Regions from separate parts of the Pseudarthrobacter sp. BIM B-2242 genome, predicted to be linked through region 1. Evidence: riboswitches for the same ligand, from Rfam matches in the RefSeq annotation. Region 1 holds a riboswitch; each other region holds the start of a gene.
What was found. Region 1 has a riboswitch for cyclic di-AMP ahead of IDT60_RS03660 (C40 family peptidase). Riboswitches for the same ligand answer to the same signal wherever they lie in the genome.

Region 1 (7,772 bases):
TGGTACGCGGTACTGACCCGGAACTCCCGTTCGAAGGTTGTCACCATCAGCGAGCTCGGACTCCTCCCGTCCGAGGACTCCATCCTGTCCCCGGAGTGGGTGCCATGGGCCGAACGTGTTCGTCCTGAGGATGCCCGGGAAGCGGAAGAAGATCAGCCTCCCGCAGCCGCAGCCGCAGCCGACGCCGACGCCGAGGCCGACACAGATGCCGACGCCGACGCGGCCCGCCCTGCGGACGAGGATGACGTGTCCGGGGAACCTGATCCCGAGGAAGACGAACCAGCATCCGAGGCTGACTAGCACGTTGGTACAGGCGCAGGGTGACCACCACGTAAGGCGGCAGTGATGTCCACCTTCAAATCCCTGCACATCCTCAACTACCGGATCTGGTTCATCGGCGCGCTGGTCTCCAACATCGGGACCTGGATGCAGCGGACCGCCCAGGACTGGCTGGTTTTCGATCACCTCACCGATCACGACGCGGGCGCCATGGGCATCACCATGGCGCTCCAGTTGGGACCGCAGCTCTTCCTTGCCCCCGTCGCCGGACTCGTAGCGGACCGTTACAGCCGCAAGCAGCTGCTGATTATGACCCAGTCCGTGATGGCCCTCCTGAGCACGGGGCTCGGTGTCCTGGTAGTCCTCGGCGCCGGGCAGTTGTGGCATGTCTATGGCTTTGCCCTGCTGCTGGGCATGGTGTCCGCGCTCGACGCCCCCGTACGCCAGACCTTCGTGTCAGAGCTTGTCCGGGACGACTACCTGCCCAACGCCGTGGCACTGAACAGCGCCTCCTTCAATGTGGCCCGTATGATCGGTCCTGCGGTGGCAGGAATCCTGACGGTGGCCGTGGGGCCGGGGTGGGTGTTCCTGATCAACACCGCCACGTTCCTTGCCATGCTCCTGAGCCTGTGGAAGATCCCGACGGCGACCTTGCGGCAGCTGCCCCGCGCAGCGCCGGGCAAGGGACGGATCAGGGAGGGCCTGCGTTATGTGCGGTTCCGGCCGGACATTGTGGTGGTCCTGGTGGCCGTCTTCATTGTGGGAACCCTGGGGCTGAACTTCGTGCTGTTCATCGCGGCCATGGTGGGGACCGAATTCGGCCTGGATGCCAGCGCGTTCGGACTTATGAATTCGATCATGGCCATCGGCTCGGTGGCGGGGGCGCTGCTGTCCGCCGGCCGCGGGAAACCCAGGCTGCGGATGATCTTTGGCGCGGCCGCTGCCTTTGGCGTGACCTCCGGTCTCGCGGCGCTGGCCCCAAACTATTTCTGGTTCGGAGTTGCGCTGGTACCGGTGGGGCTGTTCGCCATCACCATGATGACCAGTGCCAACGGCTATGTCCAGACCACCACCGATCCCGTCATGCGGGGCCGGGTTATGGCCTTGTACATGGCCATTTTTATGGGCGGAACACCCATCGGGGCGCCGCTGGTGGGTTGGGTGGCCAACGTGGCAGGGGCCCGCTGGTCGTTGGGCGTGGCCGCCGCTTCCGGGATCATTGCGGCGCTGATCGGCATGGTGTGGATCATCCGCGCCAGGCAGCTCCGGCTCGCCTTCGACCGGCGGGCCCGCGGCCTGCGCCAGTTTCGTGTTGTCTCCCGGCTGGGGGACAACACAAACGGCGCCGCCCGGGAAGAAGACCCGGACGACGCCGTCGGACGCTGACGCTGCCGGTGGCAGCGCGCTGAGCGCGGGGGATTACTTGCGCAGCTCGCCCACCACGTAGTCGATGCTGGCCAGCAAGGCTGAAACGTCGTCCGGTTCGATGGCGACAAACGTGGCGATCCGGAGCTGGTTGCGGCCCAGCTTGCGGTAAGGCTCGGTGTCCACCACGCCATTGGCACGCAGGACCTTGGCGATGGCCGCGGCATCGATCGAGTCATCGAAGTCGATGGTGGCGATGACGTTGGAGCGCTCTTCAGCCTTCGCCACGTACGGGGTGGCGAACTCTGACGCCTCCGCCCAGGCGTAGATCCGGCCCGCAGAGTCGGCCGTGCGCTTGCTGGCGAAGTCCAGGCCGCCGTTGGCGTTCAGCCACTGCACCTGGTTGTCCAGCGTTACCAGCGTGGTCAGGGAAGGGGTGTTGTAGGTCTGGTTCAGCTTCGAGTTATCGATCGCGGTCTGAAGGTCCAGGAAGTCCGGGATCCAGCGGCCGCTGGCTTTGATCCGCGCCGCGCGTTCCAGGGCGGCGGGGGAGAACAGGCCCAGCCAGAGGCCGCCGTCGGAAGCGAAGTTCTTCTGCGGTGCGAAGTAGTAGACGTCCGTCTCGGCAACGTCCACGTCCAGGCCGCCGGCCGCGGAGGTGGCGTCCACCAGTACCAGGGCGCCGGCATCGGCACCCTCAACACGCTTGACCGGAGCTGCCACGCCGGTGGAGGTCTCGTTCTGCGGCCAGGCGTACACGTCAACGCCGGCTTCGGCCCGGGCCGCCGGGCGGGTGCCGGGCTCGGATTTGATGATGGAGGACGCGTCCAGGAAGGGGGCCTTGTTTGTGGCTGCGGCGAACTTGGAGCCGAACTCGCCGAAGGACAGGTGCTGGGCCTTCTTCTCCACCAGGCCAAATGCTGCAACGTCCCAGAAGGCAGTGGAGCCGCCGACGCCCAGGACAACCTCGTAGCCCTCCGGGGCGCGGAAGAACTGGCTCAGGCCCTCGCGGACCGAACCCACAAGGTTCTTGACGGGCGCCTGGCGGTGTGAGGTACCCAGGATGGTCCGGGATGCCGCCTGGAGTGCTTCAAGCTGCTCCGGCCTGACCTTGGATGGTCCCGCGCCGAAGCGTCCGTCCTTGGGCAGGAGGTCGGCAGGAATAGTGATGCTGGTTTCGCTCACAAGGGCTCCAATTCGGCGTGGACATGTTGGCGTCCGGGACGGTGGGGTGGCCGGCAGTCAGCAACGACTGCAACGAGGGCCGCTTTTATTCTGCCTGAAACAGAAGAACGGGCGGGAACCGGCACCGTCATAGTCCAATCAACGAGACGATCTGCACCCTGCGGGATTATCCGGACAAACTCAAAATAGGCTAAGCTTTTCACCGGACCTCGACGCGGCTGGGACGCGATACGGTGGGACAACGCTAGGTACTGCGCTCGAGGAGCTGAGCTGGATGACGGATCTGATCGATACCACGGAGATGTATCTTCGAACCATTTTGGAGCTTGAAGAAGAGAACATCGTTGCCCTTCGCGCCCGCATCGCCGAGCGGCTGCGGCACTCCGGACCTACGGTGTCCCAAACCATCGGCCGGATGGAGCGCGACGGACTGGTTGTGGTCTCCGGCGACCGCCATCTGGAACTGACCGGGACAGGGCGCAAGCGGGCCACCGAGGTCATGCGCAAGCACCGGCTCGCTGAGCGCCTCCTGGCTGATGTCATCGGCCTGGACTGGGCTTACGTCCACGACGAAGCCTGCCGCTGGGAGCACGTGATGAGCGAGCGCGTTGAGCGGCGCATCTACGAACTGCTCGACCACCCCACTGAATCTCCTTACGGCAATCCCATCCCCGGCCTGGCAGCGCTGGGCGGAACATCCTCCGTTCCGGACGCCGGTGTGATTAATCTCGTAGAGGCCATGCTGGGCTACGGGCCAACATCGAGCGTGACGGTGAACCGCCTGGCAGAACCCATCCAGGTAGAACCTGAGTTGCTTGTGCAGCTGGATGAAGGCGGGATTCGGCCGGGCGCCTCCGTTTCCCTGGAACGCGTCGGGGAGTACATTTCCGTGCGGGTTCCCGGCATTGAGGGTGCGCTTGAGCTCCCGCCCGAAGTGGCTGCGCACGTCTTCGTTTCTGTCCGCTAGAGGACCCGCCTGACGGACGTCACGTCCCCGCTGCCCGGCGGTCCGGAGCGCCGCTCCAGGGCCCCGCTAGCGGATCGTCGCGCATTCCGCAAAAGATAACGGAATTGTTACCTCCCCGCTTCGTCGCATATAGTTTAAGCCAAGCGTCGATACAAAAGCGTTACCTGATCCGGAGCCGAGCTCTGCCAGCGGATCAGGTGCAAAGTCACCAACTGGCAGAGGCGGAGGAACCACAACCGGCAGTCAAAAAGCTGCCTTGGGGTGAAGTCCGTCAGCAGCAAGCCTTTCCAGCGGAAGAATCTCCCGGGATACCCCTGCGCCAAATGCTTGCCACGGCGGACCGGGTCTTTGAACTCTCTGACCCGAATCCGACAGCTAACTTCGCAGGCTATCCAGAGAGGAACATTCTTGACCACGCAATACTCCAGGGGCCGCCGCCGCGCGGCAGGCCCCGCTTCGGCGCCGCGGGCTGCCGAGGAATTTTCCGCGGAGAGGCCACGCGACGTACAGCGCGCAGCGCGGCGTCAGCGGCGTGGCGCGTTCAGGCAGATGACCGATTTTGCGGCCGCCAGCGGTATTGGCCAGAAAGCCGGAATTGCCCTCGCGGCCACTGGCCTGGCCCTCACTGTGACGGTTCCGGTCACGGGTCCGGTGATGGCCGACCAGCAGCCGGGCCAGTCCGTCGGCGCGGTTTCCGCAACCCCGCAGCCCGAGATTTCCGCTGAAGCAGCGGCTCAGATCGACTTCAGCCGCTCGTCAGTTGTGACGGAGGGTGACCCCGACGGCAAGCTCAAGCAGTTGCTGAGTGCGCAGTCGGCCGGCTCTATTACGCCTGCGGCCTCCGCGGGCAGCCTGGGCGCACCGCTCGCAGAACTCTCCACGGCGTCACCGTTCGGATTCCGGATCAGCCCCATCACGGGCGGGTCCGGGGACTTCCACCGCGGCCAGGACTTCATGGCCCAGTGCGGTACGTCGGTGCTGGCTGCTGCCAGTGGCACCGTGACGTTCGTCGGCTGGCACCAGTACGGCGGCGGCAACCGGGTAGTGGTGGACCATGGCAACGGCCTGGAGACCACGTACAACCACCTGTCGTCCGCAACGGTCAGCACAGGCCAGACAGTGACCCGCGGCGATGTCGTGGCCCTCAGCGGCACCACGGGGGCCTCCACGGGCTGCCACCTCCACTTTGAAGTCCAGGTCAACGGCGAAGTTGTTGACCCCACAGGCTGGCTCTAAGCGCAAAATGAGCGCTAGCTCTCAATTCACCGAGACCTGCCGTGACCTGAATGTGACATTGGCTCTGAACTGCTGTAACGTCTAAAGCGCGTCAACTTTTCCGAAGTTGACGTTCTTGAGTGGATTGCCTAGCTCTGCCACCGCTCAAGGTCCGTTCGCATGAATTCGTCTGGCAGGGGCGGGGGAACCAATTTTGGTCTTCGATCCTGAAGGCCTTGGGGTTAAGTCGCAAAGCTTCCCAGGAAGCGGCGCGGCCGGGTGACTCCCATCCGAATCCGACAGCTCACCTCGCAGGCATTGGGAGAGGCTACCTTCGTGTCTTCACGCCATAATTCTGCGCGCCACCGCGCGCAAACGGTTCGCACCAACCCCTTGGGCTCCGTGTCCAAGGCTGTTAGTGCAAACGCCGGGACCGTAGGTCGCCAGGCTGCTGTCATCGCAGCTGCGTCAGGTCTGATCCTGACCATGGGGCTTCCGGCCAACGCCGCGGACACCACCGCAGGTGTGTCCGCCTCCACCGAGTCCGGTTCAACGCAGACTGCGCTTGCCGTCACTGCCGCGCCCACGGCCACGGTTTCCTTCGAGCGCATTGTGGTCGAGACCACGCCGGCGCCGAAGATCGAACCGGTCCGTGCACAGTCCACGGCTTCCGAAACAGCAGCCGAAGCGGCAGCTGAAACGGAAACCGCCGCTGCCGGTGCAGCCGAGACCAAGCTTGCGGACACTGTTTCTGCAGCCGCAGGTTCGGGCTTGGCAGCAATTGCGTACACCGGTATCGGCAGCCCTTACGTCTGGGGAGGCACCTCTCCCAATGGCTGGGACTGCTCCGGCTTCACCCAGTGGGTTTACGCCCAGGCCGGCATCAGCATTCCCCGCGTCAATGCCTGGACCGCGATGCGGCCCACCGCCACCCCGGCCCCGGGTGACCTGGTGATGCAGAACGGCGGAGCGCACGTTGGTATCTACGTCGGCAACGGCATGATGATCAGCGCGCTGAACCCGTCACAGGGCACGTTGCTGCACGCTGTTGCGGCAACAGGATCGTCCTCCTTCTACACCATGGGCTAAATCCGGTTATCCGGATCAACTCCCCGTTTCTTCGCTAGAAACCCTTAAAAAATCCCCGTTCGGGGCGTGCCGGCGTGCCCCCAAGATGCCGGCGCGTCCACAGCCCTCGGGCTGCCCAAAAGGCCCTGAGGAACACGAAAGAGAGAAATTTTAATGACTACTCGTGCAACTGTTGCACGGCACCGCGCCGAGGTCACCAAGACCAACTCGCTTGCTGTCATTGCCAAGGCTGTCGGCGACAACGCCGGTGGCATGGGCCGCCAGGCCGCGGTTATCGCTGCTGCCTCCGGCCTGGTCCTGACCAGCGGGATTGCGGCCAACGCCGCAGACACCAACATTCAGCGGGAAGCCGCTTCGGCCTCCAACCTTGAGGTTGAGGTTTCAGCGCCGGCCATCATTTCGGCTGCCTCCACCATCGCCATCTCCTACGAGAAGCCTGCTGTGACCACCACGCCGGCTCCCGTTGAAGAGCCGGAGCCCGTTGTTGAAGCAGTTGAGGCACCTGCCGCACCTGCTGCCCAGCCCGCGGCCGCAATCAAGGTTGCGTCGTCCACCCCGGCTGCCCCGGCCGCGCCCGCCGCTCCCGCTGCCGCCAGCGGCAAGGGCCAGGCCATCCTGTCCGCTGCCTACGCACAGCTCGGCGTAAACCAGGATTGCACCATGCTGGTCACCAACTCTCTCGCCGCCGTCGGAATCAACTTCCACGACTGGCCCGCAGGCTACCTCGGCCTTGGCCGCACCGTCAGTGCAGCCGAAGCCCAGCCGGGCGACCTCATCTACTACGCAGACGGTGGAGCAGGCATGGCCCACGTCGCGGTCTACGCCGGCAACGGCCAGGCTGTTCACGGCGGCTACAACGGCAACCAGACCGTTGTGTTCAGCGCCAACGTTGGTTCGGGCCCGGTCTTCATCCGCGTGTCCTAGCAGCTGATTGAACTTCCAAGGGACCTCCGCCTGATGGCGGGGGTCCTTTGTTGTCTGCCGGGCCTTCCGGCACGGATTGGACGCCGGGCAGATTTGACACGTCGCCCCGGACTGAGGTCGATTAGTTAATCCCGGTATTTTTTGTTTACTCTTGTGGTGTCGATCCATAGCCCGGATATGCCGGGGGCAGCCGGCCCTCGTGCCCCTGACGGGTGCGGCCACGAAGAGGTAAGTGCATGCGCACTCTCGTTCTGAATGCTGGATATGAACCGCTGGCGGTTGTTACCTTCCGCCGGGCGCTGGTGCTTGTGCTGACGGGCAAGGCCAGCGTTATAGCCGAGGGCGACGACCCGGTCGTGGGTCCGCAGGAGATTCTGGGCCGCCCGTCCGTGATCCTCCTGAACCGGTACATCCGCCCCCGATACAACCACCACACCGCGGTCAGCCGCCGCGGAGTCCTGCGGCGCGATGGCCACCGGTGTGCATACTGCGGCAAAGGTGCCCACACCATCGACCATGTCCAGCCAAAATCCCGCGGCGGTGCAGATTCGTGGGAGAACCTCGTCGCCGCGTGCCTGCGGTGCAACAACACCAAGGGTGATCACACCCCCGCCGAGATGGGGTGGAAGCTGCGGATTGTGCCCGAACCGCCGCACGGCACCATCTGGCAGATCAAGGAACTTGAGAAGCCGACGCCCGCATGGGATCCCTTCCTGTTGCCGGAACGGGCGGCCTGACCCTTCCGTCG
Region 2 (7,772 bases), 1.7 Mb from region 1:
TAAGCAGTCAGGACGTATCGTGGACCGGTAGCGCTGCAGGTGCCACCGCCCTCGCCTGATTTCCGGGTAGGTTTGAGGCATGCCCTTCCAATTCCTGTCCGTTACGCACGCCCTCCGGGGTGTCGCTGCAGCTGCAGTGGCGGTCGCACTCTCGGGCTGCACCCAGCAGCTTTCGGTCGAGAACGCTGATATCCCATCGTGGAAGGCCACCGCCCTCCCGACCACGGGCACAGCAGTGGCCGAAGGTGCCGGCAAAATCCTGGATGCGCAGCCCGTCAGCAACATCGTGCCCGTGCCCGAAGGCGACTACACACTTGTGCTGGCGTGTGACGGCGGCGGCAAAGCCTTCCTGACTGCACGCGTGGAAGAACGCGAGCTGATCGACTTTGGTGCTGCCTGCAACGGTGCGCGCGAAAATATTAGACTCCATATTCCGCAATCAGGTCCGGTGGAATTTGCAGCATCAAGCGTGGACGCGCCTCTGCTTTACGCATACCAGCTCCTTCCTCGAACTTAGCCACTGCAACTGCCGGTCATCATGGCACCAGCCTGCGCACCTGAACAGCCACCGGACCAGCCGCCCCCAAGATGAAGGGGGCCATGATTTCAGGCCTACCTCAGCCGCTCAGGACACACCTGCAGCGGTCAATGAGACTGGCAGTGCGCTCACCCATGGGTGGTGAGGGCGGCACAAGGCTGGAGTCTTTGTGGGGAGGCCCAGTACCGAGGGCTGAGTGAATCAGCCGAGCCCGACCGCCCTTCCAAACAGGCTGAAACCGACGAACGCCACAATGTTGATGAGTGCGTGGGCGACGACAAGCGGCATCACACGGCGGCTCTTGGTATAGATCCATGCAAAGACCACCCCCATCACCATATTGCCAATAAACGGCCCGAAGCCCTGGTACAGGTGGTAACTGCCCCTTAGCATGGAACTGGCAAAAATGGCCAGGGGAACTGACCAGCCGAACTTCCCAAAGCGGTCCAGCAGATAACCCACTACGATGACTTCCTCGACGACCGCGTGCCGCACCGCTGACAGAACCAGCACGGGAACCGTCCACCAGTAAGGGTCCAGGGCGCTGGGAATGATCGCTGTCGTGATGCCCAGTGCGCGCCCGGCCGCGTAGAGGCCCAGTGAGGGGATGCCTATCAGGACGGCAAGCCCGAGCCCCTGCAGGATGGCCAGCCCGGGGCGGGTGAAGTTAAAACCGATTTTCGTGAAGGCCGAACCATTGCCCTCGCCGTTGCCGGTGTTCGTCCTGTGCTGGTCGGTCAGGAAGTAGAGCGCCAGAACGACAGGTACCAGCGCGAAGAAGATCTCCAGCAGTTGATATGTCAGATCAAAATATTCGCGGGTGCTTTGGGAGTTGTTGAGCGTGGAGGTGCCCTGGGCCAGCGGCGCGCTGGTGATCTTGTCCAGAAACTGCACCACGGAGTAAACGGCGGACTGTCCTAACGACAGTCCCAGGACTATCAGGACTTCAATCCGCAGACGGCGGCGGGAGGGAACGAGCATGGTCCTATTCTTGCCTGCAGTTGCCGGGTCTCTGCCGGGATGCCACAAGGAAGTCCATCCGCGCCCGGCCCGGCTACCGACCCTTTTCTACTGGCCGTCAGCCAGTGGCGGAGGGGGAAAAACAAGCTCCCCCAGGAGGCTCCCGGGTTCAGTTGTCCTTAATGTCGACGCCTTGGCAACAGCTTGGACCGGGCTTTATCGAGGTCCCCGTTATCCTGCATCACCTGGCCCGGCGGGTTGAGGCGTGCGGAAGCCTCGTCGGGCTTGGCCGTGGCCGTGGCAGGTTTGCAGTTCTGGTTTTCCGCTGCGGTCAGCCCAGGACGCCCAGGGCGTTACCTACGATGTCGAACAAATCGGTGTTGTCCACGCTGCCCTGCAGTTGCTCCGAGCCTGGGCCGTAGGCGTAAACGGGCACGTCTGCACCGGAGTGGTTGCCGGAGGCGTAGCTCAGCCAAAGACTGGCTTCCTTTGAACCGTCCTTGACTTGGGGCGGGTCGCTCGGCGTCCGGAAGGTGGCAGGGCCGAAGTTTTGCTGGTCCTTTGCGCCTGCACCGTTGCTGATACCGGTTGAACGTTCCGGGTCCTTGAAGTTTCCGTCGGACCGGGTCGGGGTGGAGTTATTGGCGGCGTTCCCGGAATCGACGTTGACCGGGGGCGCGGCTGCTTCGGCGTTAGTGAAGGAGCCCTTTTCGATGATGTGGAAACCGCCGGTTTCGTGGTCGGCGGTAACAATGACCAGGGTATTGCCGTCCTTCTTGGCGAAGTCCAGGGCTGCGGCGACGGCATCGTCGAAGGCCTTGACTTCCTCCAGTGTCTGGGCCGCGTCGTTGTCGTGGGACCGCTTGTCAATCAAGGAACCTTCAACCTGCAGGTAAAAACCCTTGCCGCTGCTTTCCTGTTGCTGGTTTAGAAGCTCAAGAGCTTTCTTTGTCATCTCCGGCAGGGACGGCTCCTTCGCCTGGGGAGCTCCGGGGTCGTCCTGCTTGGCTTTTTCAACGGTCAGGTTTCCCTTGTTGAACAGGCCAAAGACCTTCTCCCCCACGGCTCCGTTCAGGTCGTCCCGGGTCGCGGGAATCTGGCTGGAAACCGAACCCAGGATCGAGTAGCCCTGCTCCTTCAGCTCGGTTTCATCCGAGGCGTCAAAGCGGCGCAGGCCGCCGCCGAAGATGATGTCCGCGGTACCGTTGCGGGCGATCTGGTCTGCGATCGGGGTTACTCGGACATCACTGGTCGGCAGCGGCTCACCGGTGATCTCTGTGTCCTGGCACGCGTCCGCGGAGTAGTCCGGTCCCTGGCAGCCGCGGGACAGGACGTGGCTCATCTGCCCGGCCGGGGACGCGTCGGTAATTTCGGCCGTGGAGACACTGCCAGTGCGGTAGCCGGTCTGCTTGGCCAACTCCATCATGGTCGGCACCACATGGCCCGTGGCATCCACCCCGAGGGCGGCGTTGTAGGTTTTCACCCCGGAGGCCCACGCCGTGGCTGCAGCGGCGGAATCGGTGACCAGTTCCGGGGCGAAGTCAGACTGCCCCGGCTGGCCGGAGTTTTTCTGCACAGCATAGGTACTGACAGAACCGTGGGCCGGGAGGGTTTCCATAACCAGCCTGCCCTCGGCACCGTAGAAACGCTCCCTGCCGGCAGTGACTTGGGTGCGGCCCATGCCGTCACCAAGCAGATATATAACGTTCTGGGCTGTGCCAGGTGCCGGCTTGGTGGCGGTAAACACCGCGGACGAGATCAGCCCGGTGGCCACGACGGTGGCCACGACGGCTGCCAGGACGACCCAAATGATCCTGCGTCTTTTCCGTGCAGGGTCGGCGGGCGTGACGTCGGCCGGAACTTGTGTCATCGGAGGGTGCTTTCCTGTCAGGGGCGGGGGGCTATATCGCCTTTGCCTCAAACCGTACCGCGGCCATAGCACTACCCGAGGGTTTCTCGAGCCAATGGAAATAGATCCGTTCAGAAAGGATACGCATGTTCCGGGGCATTGAATCAGTTAAGGACAACCCGGCCTTCATCCGGCTGGCCCGCCCGGTCCTACCAACCGGTGCGCCCATCAGTGGGGCCTGTTCCAAAGGCAGCCGCTGAACAGAAGCCTTTTAGCGGCGGCGAAGACGGAATGCACTTCCGGCTTCGCCTTCGTCTTCTTCCAAAGCATGTTTCAGACTTCACAAATGATTATGTGGCCGACCGGGCAGGAAGACGGGCCGTTCTTTTTCGACTCCCGGCGGGCGGCGGCGCGATTGTTCAGCCCCCGTCCTTAGCGCCGTCCTTCAGGTATTCGGACGGGGGATCGCTGCTTTGCGTTATGCAAATGTGACAACGCCGTGGTTTTTGCAGTAGGGTCGGACGCGTGCCGGTCTCAGAATGCGGCACTCCTGAGCAGATTTGCCTAACTCTGCCGCTGCCCCGGGATCCCTTCGCAACATTCGTCCGGCAGAGACGGGGAAACCACATGACGGCCTGCTTCGGGCGGGCCTTGGGGTGAAGCCGCGCCTCCTGCCTTGCGCTGGAGATGCGGCCGGGTGTCTCCCATCCGAATCCGACAGCTAACCTCGCAGGCAGTGGGAGAGGCCCTTTTTCGTGTCTATTCGCCGTGCTCACGGCCGCCACCGCGCGGTCCCCGTTCAGACCAGTGCCCTTGCGGTCCTGTCCAAATCCGTCGCTGAAAACGCCGGCGGTGTGGGCCGTCAGGCCGCCGTCATCGCGGCAGCTTCCGGGCTCGTCCTGACCAGCGGCCTTGCAGCGCAGGCAGCGGACGCGCCGGCCCAGCGGGACACGGAGCCGACCTCGACCCTGGAGCTCGCCAGCCAGGTCCAGGCCCCGCTCAGCGCAGACGCCACCGTCCAGATCTCCTTCGAACGTCCCGCCGTGAAGACCACGCCGGCCCCTGTCGTGGAAGCGCCGAAACCGGTCGCCGTCCAGGCCCCCAAGGCAGCCGCTCCGGCCGCGCCCGCCGCCGTGAAGGCTGCTGCGCCGGCCAAGGCCAAAGCCCAGGTCACTGTCACCCCCGCCCCTGCTGCCGCGCCGGCAGCCGCCCCGGCGGCCGCTCCGGCAGCAGGTGGAGTCAACGCCACCATGGTCTCCTCGGCCTACGCGCAGATCGGCATGATCCAGGACTGCACCCGGCTGGTGGAAAACGCCCTGAACGCTGCAGGGATCCCCGTCGGTGACCTCGGTCCCATGCAGTTCATGAACTACGGCACCGTGGTCTCCGATCCCCAGCCCGGGGACATGGTCATGCAGCCCGGCCACGTCGGCATCTACGTCGGCAACGGCCAGGTCCTCAGCTCCGGGCTGAACGGCAAGAACGAAACCGCGGTCCACCCGCTGACCTGGATGACGTCCAAGGGCGCCGTCACCTTCGTCCGCGCAGGCAAATAAATCCACTGAAGGCCGGTCATTCGGTGCCTTGGGGGCGGCGAATCACCGGCCTTCAGTATCGCTTGAGCAGCACCCGCCGCGAATGCTGTTCCTGGAACTACGGCCTGTCCGCACTGACCAGCCGACCGCTTAGTAACGATTTGGACACGGCCTGCACGGCTTCTTCTCCTCAGCGTCCAGCCCTTGCCTTGTGCACGAGGTCAGTATCGGCGTCGTAGCGATCGCGGCAGGAGCCTGGCTCTCAGGCGCGCCGGCAGGGTCTTCGAACCCCACAAAGCCCGCCTGACTTCCTGGACATCGGCCCAGGTTGGAGACACCGTCCCGGGTACGGGTTGTACCTTCGCAGCAGCGTACATTTGCATCTCAAAGGCGTGGCGGAGCCTGGTCAGTGAGTCGACGGCCTGGCTGTTGAACCGCGCCTGCTGCATCAGTCGGCTGGTAAAAGCCCGCGGTGTTTCTGCCGCGCCCGGAGTGTAGCCATGGTCAACGGCGCTTTCCGTCGTCTCGGCCCAGGCGATGCTGGCTGCTTGTTGCGGATTCGACCTGAGAAAGCGGCGCTTCCGTCCACCGGATCTGGCGGCGCGGATCAGGAAGGGCGCGGCGGCCAGAAACAGCAGGACCAAGGCCACCACCGTCATGCCGGGCTCCACGCCGGAAGGGATGGGCGTGCCCGGCGTGCCGCTGCCCGAAAGTCCCGGGGCAGGAGTCGGGGATGTCCCGGTGTCCGGCATGGATAAGCCGTCGGGTCTGAGGTCGTCTTCTACCGGGAGGTTTGGAGGAGTTGCCGGTTGCTGCGCGTAGTCCGGGACCACGCCGCGGGAGGGTGTCGGTTCGAACCTCACCCAGCCGGCACCGCGGAAGTACAGCTCAGGCCAGGCATGGGCATCCTTGGAATCAACGGCGAATTCGGGCAGCTGTTCACCGCCAACCAGAACGGCGTTCCCGGTTGGGTCCCCTGGTGCATAACCGACTGCGACGCGGCTCGGGATCCCGGCCAGCCGGGCCATGACAGCCATGGCACCGGCGAAGTGGACGCAGTAGCCGGCTTTTACCTCAAGGAACCGGCCAATGACTTCAAGGCCGGTGCCATCGTAGTTTCCTTCAACAGGCGCCTGGAGGGAGTAGGTGAAGTCACCGCCGCGGAGGTAATTCTGGATGGCCATTGCTTTGTTATAGGGGTTGATCAAGTCCGAGGTGAGGTTCGACGCCGTTTCCCTGACGACTGTCGGAAGATCCTCGGACAGGTAACTAAACCGGGCGTCAACTTCGTCATTCCCCACAGGTGCGCTGCCGGCAAGGACTTCACGCGTCAATTCCGGTACTGAACTGGTCACCTGGTAGCTTTGCCCGGCCGAAGTTTCCCCTGTAGCCGACAATACCGTCAGTGTTCGCGGATCCCATGTCCACCGGCCGTCGACTCCCGTGATGCTCATTGGGGCATAGGGTGCCAGCAACCACGGACTCGTAAAGCTTCGGGTATCGATCCGGGTGCTGATCAGGTTCCCGCCGCCGACCGGAAGGCCGGCACTCAGGCCCATCTGCCTGATCCCGGTGCGGCGGGAATCCATGCGCTGCTCCGGTTGCCATCGCCTGCCCGAGAAGTCCTCCAGCGTTGTCAGCCGCAGATACAGTGGCTCATCGGCGGTAGTGGCATAGGTGATCCGGCCAGAACCGTCGGGCTCCCGCAGGGAGTTTCCCAGGGTTACGCTCGGGTCGAGCCCGGATGCTGCCGTCCACCATTGCAGGCGGGATCCCTGCGGAAACGTTCCGGTGGTGAATCCCGGGACCATGGCAGGCAGAACGAGGGCCAGGCTGAGCGCGGCCGCCCCGATGGTTGCGGCCCGGGCAAGGTAGACGGCAGCCGCTGCCCGGCCTTGAGCTTCAAAGCTTTCCCGCCATTGCCCGGTAGCCAGGAGGAAGATGTAGCCTGCGGCGGCTGCAGTGAATGCGGGAACACCGACGCTGTCAGGAAGGATGATTGCGGGGATGGAAAGGACGGCCAGCAGGGGTATTCCGCTGGTCGCGGGCATCCTGCAGGTGATGGCCAGGGTATCGATGAGCAGTGCGGCCAGGCCGGTTGCGGCACAGGTGATCAAGAGGACGCCCTCGCCGGGCGCCACCGGTGCCAGCTCTGAGGCGACGGTGGTTTCGGCGTTTTCGAGCAAAGACGCAAGACGTTCCGTGGCCTGAGAGCCCGGGATAATGCCCAGGAAACTTTGGTCACGGAAAAACTGCCAGACGAGCACCCCGGCAAGGGTCAAAAGGCCCGCCCCCAGGCTCAGGACCGGGGGCCAACGGAGGCTCCGTGTCCCTGCTGTCGCCGTCAATACGGCAGCGGCAGTAAACATTACGTTCGGAAGCCAGCCCCAGCCGTCAAGGACTCCATGGATGCTCAGCGATACCAGGACCATTGCCACCAGGGCGGCCAGCGATACCATCAAGTGCCGCTGACTCTCCGCGGCGTGGTTGCTTTGCCTCAGGGAGCGCCGCTGTTGCGGGTCGGGCTCCGGAAGCGTCTGGCGGTCCGTCGCAGTGGCGGTTTCCATGGAGACGATGTTCTTTCCGCTATGGAAAAAGGGGAGGCCGATGGAACAGGACGGTCGGCGGAACGGTGGAAGGTTTCCTGCCCGCGGAGCGCTGATCGATTGTGGTCATGGAAACCTTCCTTATGCAGGCCAAGGAAGAATCCCTGGGAGCTGCGCCGGGAGAAATCACTGGATTGACATTCCAACGTGTTGATCGAGTGGAAGGTTCCGCTAACGGATAGGTGCTTGAACCTGTTGAGGTCACCACCACCGTGTTCGATCCAGCTGATGCTGTAACGTCGGGGAAGGCAATCATCCGCCGCACCATTGGTCCGGCACCAGCC
Region 3 (7,772 bases), 140 kb from region 1:
TTCACAATTGAAAGTGTGCAACGTAACAATGAAAACTTGCAAGTAACAAAGGGTCAGTCATTCCGCATTGTGAGACAAAACCGCAAATTGTGGTGTAGATCACGATTCTGGCAGAACGATAAAATAACACTTGTTATCCGGAAGAACCGCCCGTGCAGGCAAAGTTGACGAACTTTATTCGGCTGGAACCAGGCACGGACTCTTGAAATTCATCGACGTATGGTTTACCGAAATTGCGCCTCCCGTTTTGTCTTCTGTCCACCCGCGGACGCTCCTGCAGCCGGGAATTTCGTCCAAACCGGCAACGGAAGCGGCTTAACACGGTCTTTAGGCCCCGTGGTGCCGTTCCGCACATAGGACCGGGGGACGCGCCGGCGGGCCGTTCAGCTCGCTAGGCTGAGATTCACAGCGTGCACACAGGAACCCCATAGCGTGAGCTAACCGAAAGATCAGAGAGTTGTCCCATGGCCACTTCGCACTCCATGACCAACAACCTTCCGCAGCTGACCCACCCGGACGGCTCCCCTATCCGCGCCTTGGTAGTCGACGACGAACCCAGCCTCTCTGAGCTTATGAGCATGGGGTTGCGCATGGCCGGCTGGTCCGTTGCCGTGGCCGCGGACGGCCCGGAGGCCGTAAAGCTCGCCAAGGAGTTCCGCCCGGACGTCCTGGTACTGGACGTCATGCTGCCGGGGTTCGACGGCGTTGAGCTGCTGGGCAGGATCCGCGCCTTTGCCCCGGAGGTACCTGCGCTGTTCCTGACTGCCAAGGACGCCGTCCAGGACCGGATTGTAGGGCTGGCCGCCGGCGGGGACGACTACGTCACGAAGCCCTTCAGCATGGAAGAGGTCCTGCTGCGGCTGCACCGCCTGGTTCAGCGGTCCGGCGTGGCTGCGATGGACACGGCCGAGCTGGTGGTGGGCGACCTTGTCCTCAACATCGACACCCGTGAAGTCACCCGGGCCGGTGACGGGCTGCAGCTGACGGCAACCCAGTTCGAGCTGCTCCGCTACCTGATGGAGAACCCCAGGCGCGTCATCAGCAAGGCGCAGATCCTCGACCGGGTCTGGAACTACGATTTCGGCGGCCAGGCGAACATTGTGGAGCTCTACATCTCCTATCTTCGCAAGAAGGTGGATGCAGTGCACCCGCCCATGATTCACACCGTGCGGGGTGCCGGCTACGTCATCAAACCGGCCGAATAGCGCCGCCGTCCATGCCGCGAGAAATCACGCACCCTGGCCGCAGCTGGCTGAAACCGGCAACCTGGCACCTGCGCACGCGCCTGATCCTGCTGGCAATGACGTTGCTGGTGGCCATCTGCGGCGCCGTGGGCCTGTTCAGCTATGCCTCCATGGATTCGTTCCTTACCAGGCAGCTGGATGAACAGTTGAGCCAGGCCGCCAACCGCTCGAATGATCCCGGCCGCCCGCCCCAGGGTGGCTTCAACGGCAGGGATCCCCTGGATGCCCGTGGCCAGAGTGTCGGAACCCTGAATGCGCGCATCGTCAACGGTCAGATCAACATTGGCGGCTACCTCGACTCGGACACCACCCGGTCTGCGCTCAGCTCTGAAGACAAGCAAACACTGCTGGCGCTGACGCGGAACGGCAATCCCGTGGATCGCCCACTCTCCAACGGGGATTACCGGATTGTGGCCGTGGAAACCGGCTTCGGCGACGTTTTGGTCACCGGGCTTCCCCTGGCCGGCAAGGAAAGCACCCTCGCTTCCCTGGTGTGGACCTTTGTCTTTGTCTCGCTGGGCGGGCTGGTGCTGATCGGACTCGCCGGAACGGTGCTGATCCGCCGGACCATGCAGCCGTTGGAGCAGCTGTCCGAGGTGGCAACCAAGGTTGCGCGGCTCCCGCTGGACGCCGGCGAGGTGGCCCTCGCGGTGCGCGTCCCGCCGTCGACCGCCAATCCCGGAACCGAAGTGGGCAGCGTGGGCCACGCCCTGAACCTGATGCTGGACAACGTCGCCAGCGCCCTTGAGGCGCGTCAGCGGAGCGAGACGAAGGTGCGGCAGTTCGTTGCCGATGCCTCGCATGAACTGCGCACCCCGTTGACCGCCATCCGCGGGTACACGGAGCTGATGCGGATGACCGAAGACTTCACGCCGGACGGCCGGAAGTCCCTCGCACGCGTGCAGAGCCAGTCCGAACGCATGACCACCCTGGTGGAGGACCTGCTCCTGCTCGCCCGGCTTGACGAAGGGCAGCCCCTGAAACTCAGCGAGGTTGACCTGACCCAGCTCGTGATCGAGGCAGTCAGCGATGAAAAAGTTATCGCACCCGGCCACAACTGGCGCCTGGAACTCCCTGATGAGCCGGTGTCGGTCAATGGCGACGCGGCGCAGCTTCGCCAGGTACTGGTAAATCTGCTCTCCAACGCGCGCAAGCACACGGCCCCGGGCACCACCGTGGTCACCAGTGTGGAAAAGTCCGCCGGCAGTGCAGTCGTTACCGTGACGGACGACGGCGGCGGCATCCCACCGGAATTCGTGGACCACGTTTTTGCCAGGTTTGCCCGCGCAGACGCGGCCCGCAAAGGCACTGCGCCCGCGTCCGGCGTTGGGGCCGCCGAAGGCACCAGCGGCCTCGGCCTGTCCATCGTCCAGTCAATCGCCGAGGCGCACGGCGGCACGGTTGACGTAGCATCGCGCCCTGGACGCACGGCGTTTGTTTTGCGCCTTCCCATGGGAGTTACGGCACCGCAAGGCAACGCGCCGACGTCGTGATCTCCGTTACCAAAATGTGACTTAAGCTCCGCGCTCCTGTAGCGTCAATGGGGTGCGGTTCCCGTTCGGGCCGCATATCCGGATGTCGCCAAGCTCTGCCGCTTCCCGGATCCCGTATTCAGAGGCAGAGGCGGGGGACCCAGAGTCCCGGGCGTAAATGCCCTTGGGGTGAAGCCAGCACGTGATGTTTCCGTGTGGCCGGATGCCCTCATCCGAACCCGACAGCTAACTCCGCAGGTGTGAGAGGCGATCCATCATGTCTGAATCCAAGGTACAAACGCGCCCGGAGAACGGGTCCACCAAAAATCACCGCAAGATTCCCTCCCTGGCCCAGCGGGCAGCCGTCTTCACCGCGGCATGCGCTCTCCTCATCGGTGTGGGCGCAGCAGGCCAGGCAAACGAAGCCAGCCAGCTGGCAGCTGCCAGCGACACCCAGCAGTTGTCCACGGCCGACCTCGAGTCCAAGCTGAGCATGGAAAAAGCAGAGGTTCAGGCCAAGGCCGCCCCGTCCCCGGAGCCCGAAATCAGCGTTGCCCCGCAGGCCGCTGAACCGGCACCGGCCCCGGCCCCCGAGCCCGCACCCGCCCCTGAGCCTGCCCCGGCTGTAGCCGTGGACGACCCCGCCGGAGCCCAGGCATATGCGGCTGGCCAGCTGGCCAGCTACGGCTGGGCGCCGGACCAGATGCAGTGCCTGCAGACCCTGTGGACCAAGGAATCTGACTGGACCACCACGGCCACCAACCCCAGCAGCGGTGCCTACGGCATCGTCCAGTCGCTCCCCGCCGAGAAAATGGCGAGCGCAGGTGCGGACTGGCTCACCAACTACCGCACCCAGATCAACTGGGGACTGAACTACATCCAGGAGCGCTACCAGTCACCGTGCGGTGCGCTGAACTTCCACCTGTCGAACAACTGGTACTAAGCCAGATTTTCAGCATCCGTAATGCGCAGCAGGCCCTGAATCCCCCGGTTCAGGGCCTGCTGTCGTGAGCGGGAGCCCACGGCATCCGGCATTGCCGGACCCTGCGTGTCCGGTGACGGGGCAGCGCCGTTCCTGCGCACAAATGGAAGTGGATGCCGGCCCTAGAGCCGGAATGAAATGATCCTGCGGCCCGTGGCGTCCGCATCCACTGCTGCAGTGACTGAACTGTAGTCCTGGATATGCAGCACCCCTTCAGGCAGCGGGCCGGTATTAGGACCCACGGCCACGGTCCGCATGCCTGCGGCCACACCGGCGGCAATTCCGGCCGGCGCATCCTCAAACACCACGGCATCCTCCGGCTCCACGCCCAGCAGTGAAGCGGCCCGCAGGTAGCCTTCAGGATGCGGCTTGCCCCGCGTCACCAGGTCCGCAGTGAGGGCTGTTGCCGGCATGGCCAGCCCTGCGGCTTCCATGCGGATATCCGCCAGAAGCCGGTCTGCGGAAGTGACCAGCGCGATCGCGTCAGCCGGGAGGCTCTGTAGCAGGCGGGCGATGCCCGGCAGCGCGACAATGCCCTCGGTCCGCACGCGTTCCATTGCGCCGAGTTCCTCCGTGAGGGCGGCCACGTCTGCACCCTCCGGCGCGAACCGCCGCACAGTGTCAATGGCCTGCACACCATGTGAAGTCCGGATGATCTCTGCGATGTCCAGGCTGTAGCGTGCGGCGAACTCACCCCACACCTGCTCGACGACAGCGGTGGAGTCCACCAGGGTGCCGTCCATGTCGAAGAGGACTGCACGGCAGGAAAGCATGACGGTGGAAGCGGGGGCTGGAATGCTCATCGCTCCATCTTGCCCCAGATGTTCCAGGCTTCGTGTCCCGAGTGTCCTAGGCTTCCCGTCCCGGGATGTACTGCACGGCCCACTTGTTGCCGTCAGGGTCCGCGAAGTACACAAAGTGACCCCAGGCCTGGACGTCCACGTCGCTCACGTCCACCCCGTTGTTCTTGAGGTAGTCATGGGCGGCATGGATGTCACTGACCACCAGCTGCAGGCTCGGGGCTGTGCCCGGCGGGGCATCATTGAGGCCCTCGCCAATACAGATGGAGCAGCCGGAGCCGCGTGGCGTCAGCTGGACAAAGCGGATGCCGTCCATGGGCCGCTCGTCGAAGTCGGCATTAAAGCCAACCTTGTTGACGTAAAAATCCTTCGCGCGGTCCACATCGGACACAGGGACAAAGACGAGTTCAAGTTTCCAGTCCATCCGCACAGGCTAGCGGCGGCCTCTTAAAACCGAAAGACCTGGATGCTACCCTCTGCCCGGCAAATACTGCCGCTTAGCCGGCAATGCCGTACAGGCGGTCACCCGCGTCGCCGAGCCCGGGAACAATGTAGGACTTGTCGTTCAGCTTCTCGTCGATGGAAGCGAGCACGATGGTTACGTTGGCATCAGCAAGTTCTTCTTCCAGCTTCGCCAGGCCTTCGGGGGCGGCCAGAAGGCAGATGCAGGTGACGTCAGAGGCGCCTCGCTTGAACAGGAACTTGATGGCTTCGCGGAGGGTGCCTCCGGTGGCCAGCATCGGGTCCAGCACAAAGATCTGCCGGTCCGTGAGGTCCTCCGGCAGGCGTTCTGCGTAAGTGATGATGTCCAGGGTTTCCTCGTCGCGGGCCATGCCCAGGAAGCCGACTTCAGCGGTGGGCACCAGCTTGGTCATGCCTTCCAGCATGCCGAGGCCCGCGCGCAGGATGGGTACCACCAGCGGGGTTGGCTTGGTGAAAGCGGTGCCAACGGTGGTGCTCACAGGTGTTTCGATGGTCACCGGCTGCGTGCGCACATCGCGGGTGGCCTCGTACGCGAGCAGTGTCACCAGCTCTTCCGTCAGCATCCGGAAGACCGGCGACGGCGTGTTTTTGTCCCTCAGGACGGTGAGCTTATGGGCGACCAGCGGGTGGTCCACAACAAGAGTGCGCATGGGTCAAAACTATCATCCGGGCGGGCAGCCCCTGCCGGGGATCAGCTGGGCTGGTCGTCCCGGACGGCGGGGTGCTCGTCGTCACGGATGGCGGGGTGCTCGAATGTGGGTGCCGGGCCGGCGTGCTCGCGTTTTCGCAGGACGTGGAACAGCCGGTGCGCAAGGATTACGATCCCCACCCACGCGAGTCCCAGGAACCAGCCGGCCATAACGTCTGTCAGCCAGTGGTGGCCGAGGAACACACGGCTCAGGCCCATGGCGATGATGAACACCACCCCGGCGGAGATGGCGGTGATGCGCGCCCAGGCCATCTCGAACTGCAGGCACATGATGTACACCAGGACGCCGATCACCACTGTCGTGTTCAGCGTGTGGCCGCTGGGGAAGGACGGCGACGTTTCGTACGGCGGGACTGCCTCGACGTGGTCCGGGCGGGTACGGCCAACCAGGCGTTTGCCGACCGTGGTGGCCAGGGTGGAGACAGCCGCCGCGCCGCCCACCAGGATGATCGGCCGCCAGGTCCTGCTCAGGAACGTGAGCCAGGCCGTCAGGATGCTCGCCAGGATGGGCATGCCGATGCCACCGCCGATATTGGTGAATGCCGTTACTCCCGCGTCCAGCGCAGGGTTCCTCAGGCTCTGTGAATACTCGAGCGCCGGCAGGTCAAGGGACGCCAGCCCTTCGTCGTCCACAACGTTGTCGTAGACCTCGGCACCGAGAAGCGCCATGGTCACTACCAGGACCCCACCGACCAGCAGCGTGAGCCACAAGGCTGCGTACGGTTTGAACCAATGACCTAAACGGGCTCGAAATGTATCGAGGTCCACGGGTTCCTCCTGGCGTCGGTGGGGTGGCAAGGACGGATATCCCTCGAAACTATCATTGAGCCATGGTGCCCGGCGAAAAGACCCACAACGAATGGATGGGCCTTGCCCTCGGCGAAGCCCGGCGTGCACTGGCCACGGATGACGTCCCCATCGGCGCCGTGGTGATAGGGCCCGACGGCGGCGTGCTGGGTTCCGGACGGAATCAGAGGGAGGAACTCGGCGACCCCACTGCCCATGCGGAGGTGGTGGCCATCCGCCAGGCGGCGGAGCGGCTGCGGGAGCTGTCGAAGCTGGGCGGTGGTACCGGCGACGGCTGGCGGTTGGAGGACTGCACCCTGGTTGTCACGCTGGAGCCGTGTGCCATGTGCGCCGGCGCGGTGGTGCTGGCCAGGATCCCCCGAGTGGTTTTCGGCGCCTGGGATGAGAAGGCCGGGGCCGCCGGTTCAGTGTTCGACATCCTCCGCGAGCGCCGGCTCAACCACTGGGTGGAGGTGTACGGCGGCGTCCGGGAAGTCGAATGCGGCACCCTGCTCAGGGATTTCTTCGCCGCCCACCGCAGCAGGCTTTAGCCGGCCAGGCGCACCCGGCGGCCCTCCGGTTTCTAACATTGGGTTCATTCACCGCGGTTTCGTGTACCCGGCCGCGAATATGCCCAGCACGTCCCTGGCCGTGGTGTCCCAGCCGGGCAGGCGTTCCCTCGCAGCAAGGGCAGCGGCTTGCCATTCTGCCCTGAGGGTTGCGTCCGTCAGCCACTTCCGGATCACCGCTGCGAGCACTTCCGGATCATTATGGTCGGGACCGGGGAGCACGACGGCGGTTCCCGGCAGGGCTTCTTCCCTGCCCTCGGGCGCACGGTTACCCATGCCCAACGCCTCGACGGCACCGGTTCCGGCCCGGACGATCACCGGGATGCCGCGCGCCAACGACTCTGTCACCACAAGGCCGAAAGCTTCAGCGCGCGAGACGAGGAGGCTCAGATCCGCCCGATGCCATTCGTCCGCCAATTCCTGTCCCACCAACTGCCCCGCCAACTGGATCCGATGGCCGAGTCCGCTTGCGTCGATCGCGGCCCGGACCTGTGCTGCATAGACGGGATCGGCGTCAGGCGTCCCTACCAAGGAGGCTGACCATTCCAGGTCCTGGACTTTCGTCAGCGCCTCCACCGTCAGCAACTGGCACTTGTTGGGCAGCACGGCAGCCACCGCAACGATGTGCGGTGGCTGCGAACCGGCAGCTACAGGTGCCGGATCCGTCCCTGGCAGCGCAACCCGGCTATCCTGCACGCCGTGTCGTTTCGTGGCATGATCCGCCGCC

Region 2: it holds a riboswitch for cyclic di-AMP, as region 1 does, so the genes downstream of both, IDT60_RS11365 (NlpC/P60 family protein) here and IDT60_RS03660 (C40 family peptidase) in region 1, are expected to answer to the same signal.
Region 3: it holds a riboswitch for cyclic di-AMP, as region 1 does, so the genes downstream of both, IDT60_RS03065 (hypothetical protein) here and IDT60_RS03660 (C40 family peptidase) in region 1, are expected to answer to the same signal.

What each region holds. Positions count from the first base shown of each region.
Region 1 covers NZ_CP061721.1:764,213-771,984, forward strand. The annotation lists gene IDT60_RS03635 (DUF3027 domain-containing protein) at 1-300, shown strand, start outside; gene IDT60_RS03640 (MFS transporter) at 346-1,665, shown strand; gene serC (phosphoserine transaminase) at 1,699-2,829, opposite strand; gene IDT60_RS03650 (metal-dependent transcriptional regulator) at 3,104-3,796, shown strand; cyclic di-AMP (ydaO/yuaA leader) riboswitch at 3,960-4,201, shown strand; gene IDT60_RS03655 (M23 family metallopeptidase) at 4,205-5,032, shown strand; cyclic di-AMP (ydaO/yuaA leader) riboswitch at 5,172-5,343, shown strand; gene IDT60_RS03660 (C40 family peptidase) at 5,414-6,100, shown strand; gene IDT60_RS03665 (NlpC/P60 family protein) at 6,254-7,024, shown strand; gene IDT60_RS03670 (HNH endonuclease) at 7,261-7,761, shown strand.
Region 2 covers NZ_CP061721.1:2,465,656-2,473,427, forward strand. The annotation lists gene IDT60_RS11350 (hypothetical protein) at 80-517, shown strand; gene IDT60_RS11355 (CPBP family intramembrane glutamic endopeptidase) at 740-1,519, opposite strand; gene IDT60_RS11360 (alkaline phosphatase) at 1,830-3,368, opposite strand; cyclic di-AMP (ydaO/yuaA leader) riboswitch at 3,899-4,097, shown strand; gene IDT60_RS11365 (NlpC/P60 family protein) at 4,103-4,903, shown strand; gene IDT60_RS11370 (DUF3488 and transglutaminase-like domain-containing protein) at 5,104-7,449, opposite strand.
Region 3 covers NZ_CP061721.1:626,456-634,227, reverse strand. The annotation lists gene IDT60_RS03075 (response regulator transcription factor) at 465-1,205, shown strand; gene IDT60_RS03070 (HAMP domain-containing sensor histidine kinase) at 1,217-2,737, shown strand; cyclic di-AMP (ydaO/yuaA leader) riboswitch at 2,840-2,988, shown strand; gene IDT60_RS03065 (hypothetical protein) at 2,994-3,659, shown strand; gene IDT60_RS03060 (HAD-IA family hydrolase) at 3,821-4,501, opposite strand; gene IDT60_RS03055 (VOC family protein) at 4,548-4,922, opposite strand; gene upp (uracil phosphoribosyltransferase) at 4,996-5,631, opposite strand; gene IDT60_RS03045 (phosphatase PAP2 family protein) at 5,673-6,458, opposite strand; gene IDT60_RS03040 (nucleoside deaminase) at 6,521-7,027, shown strand; gene IDT60_RS03035 (glycosyltransferase family 4 protein) at 7,076-7,772, opposite strand, start outside.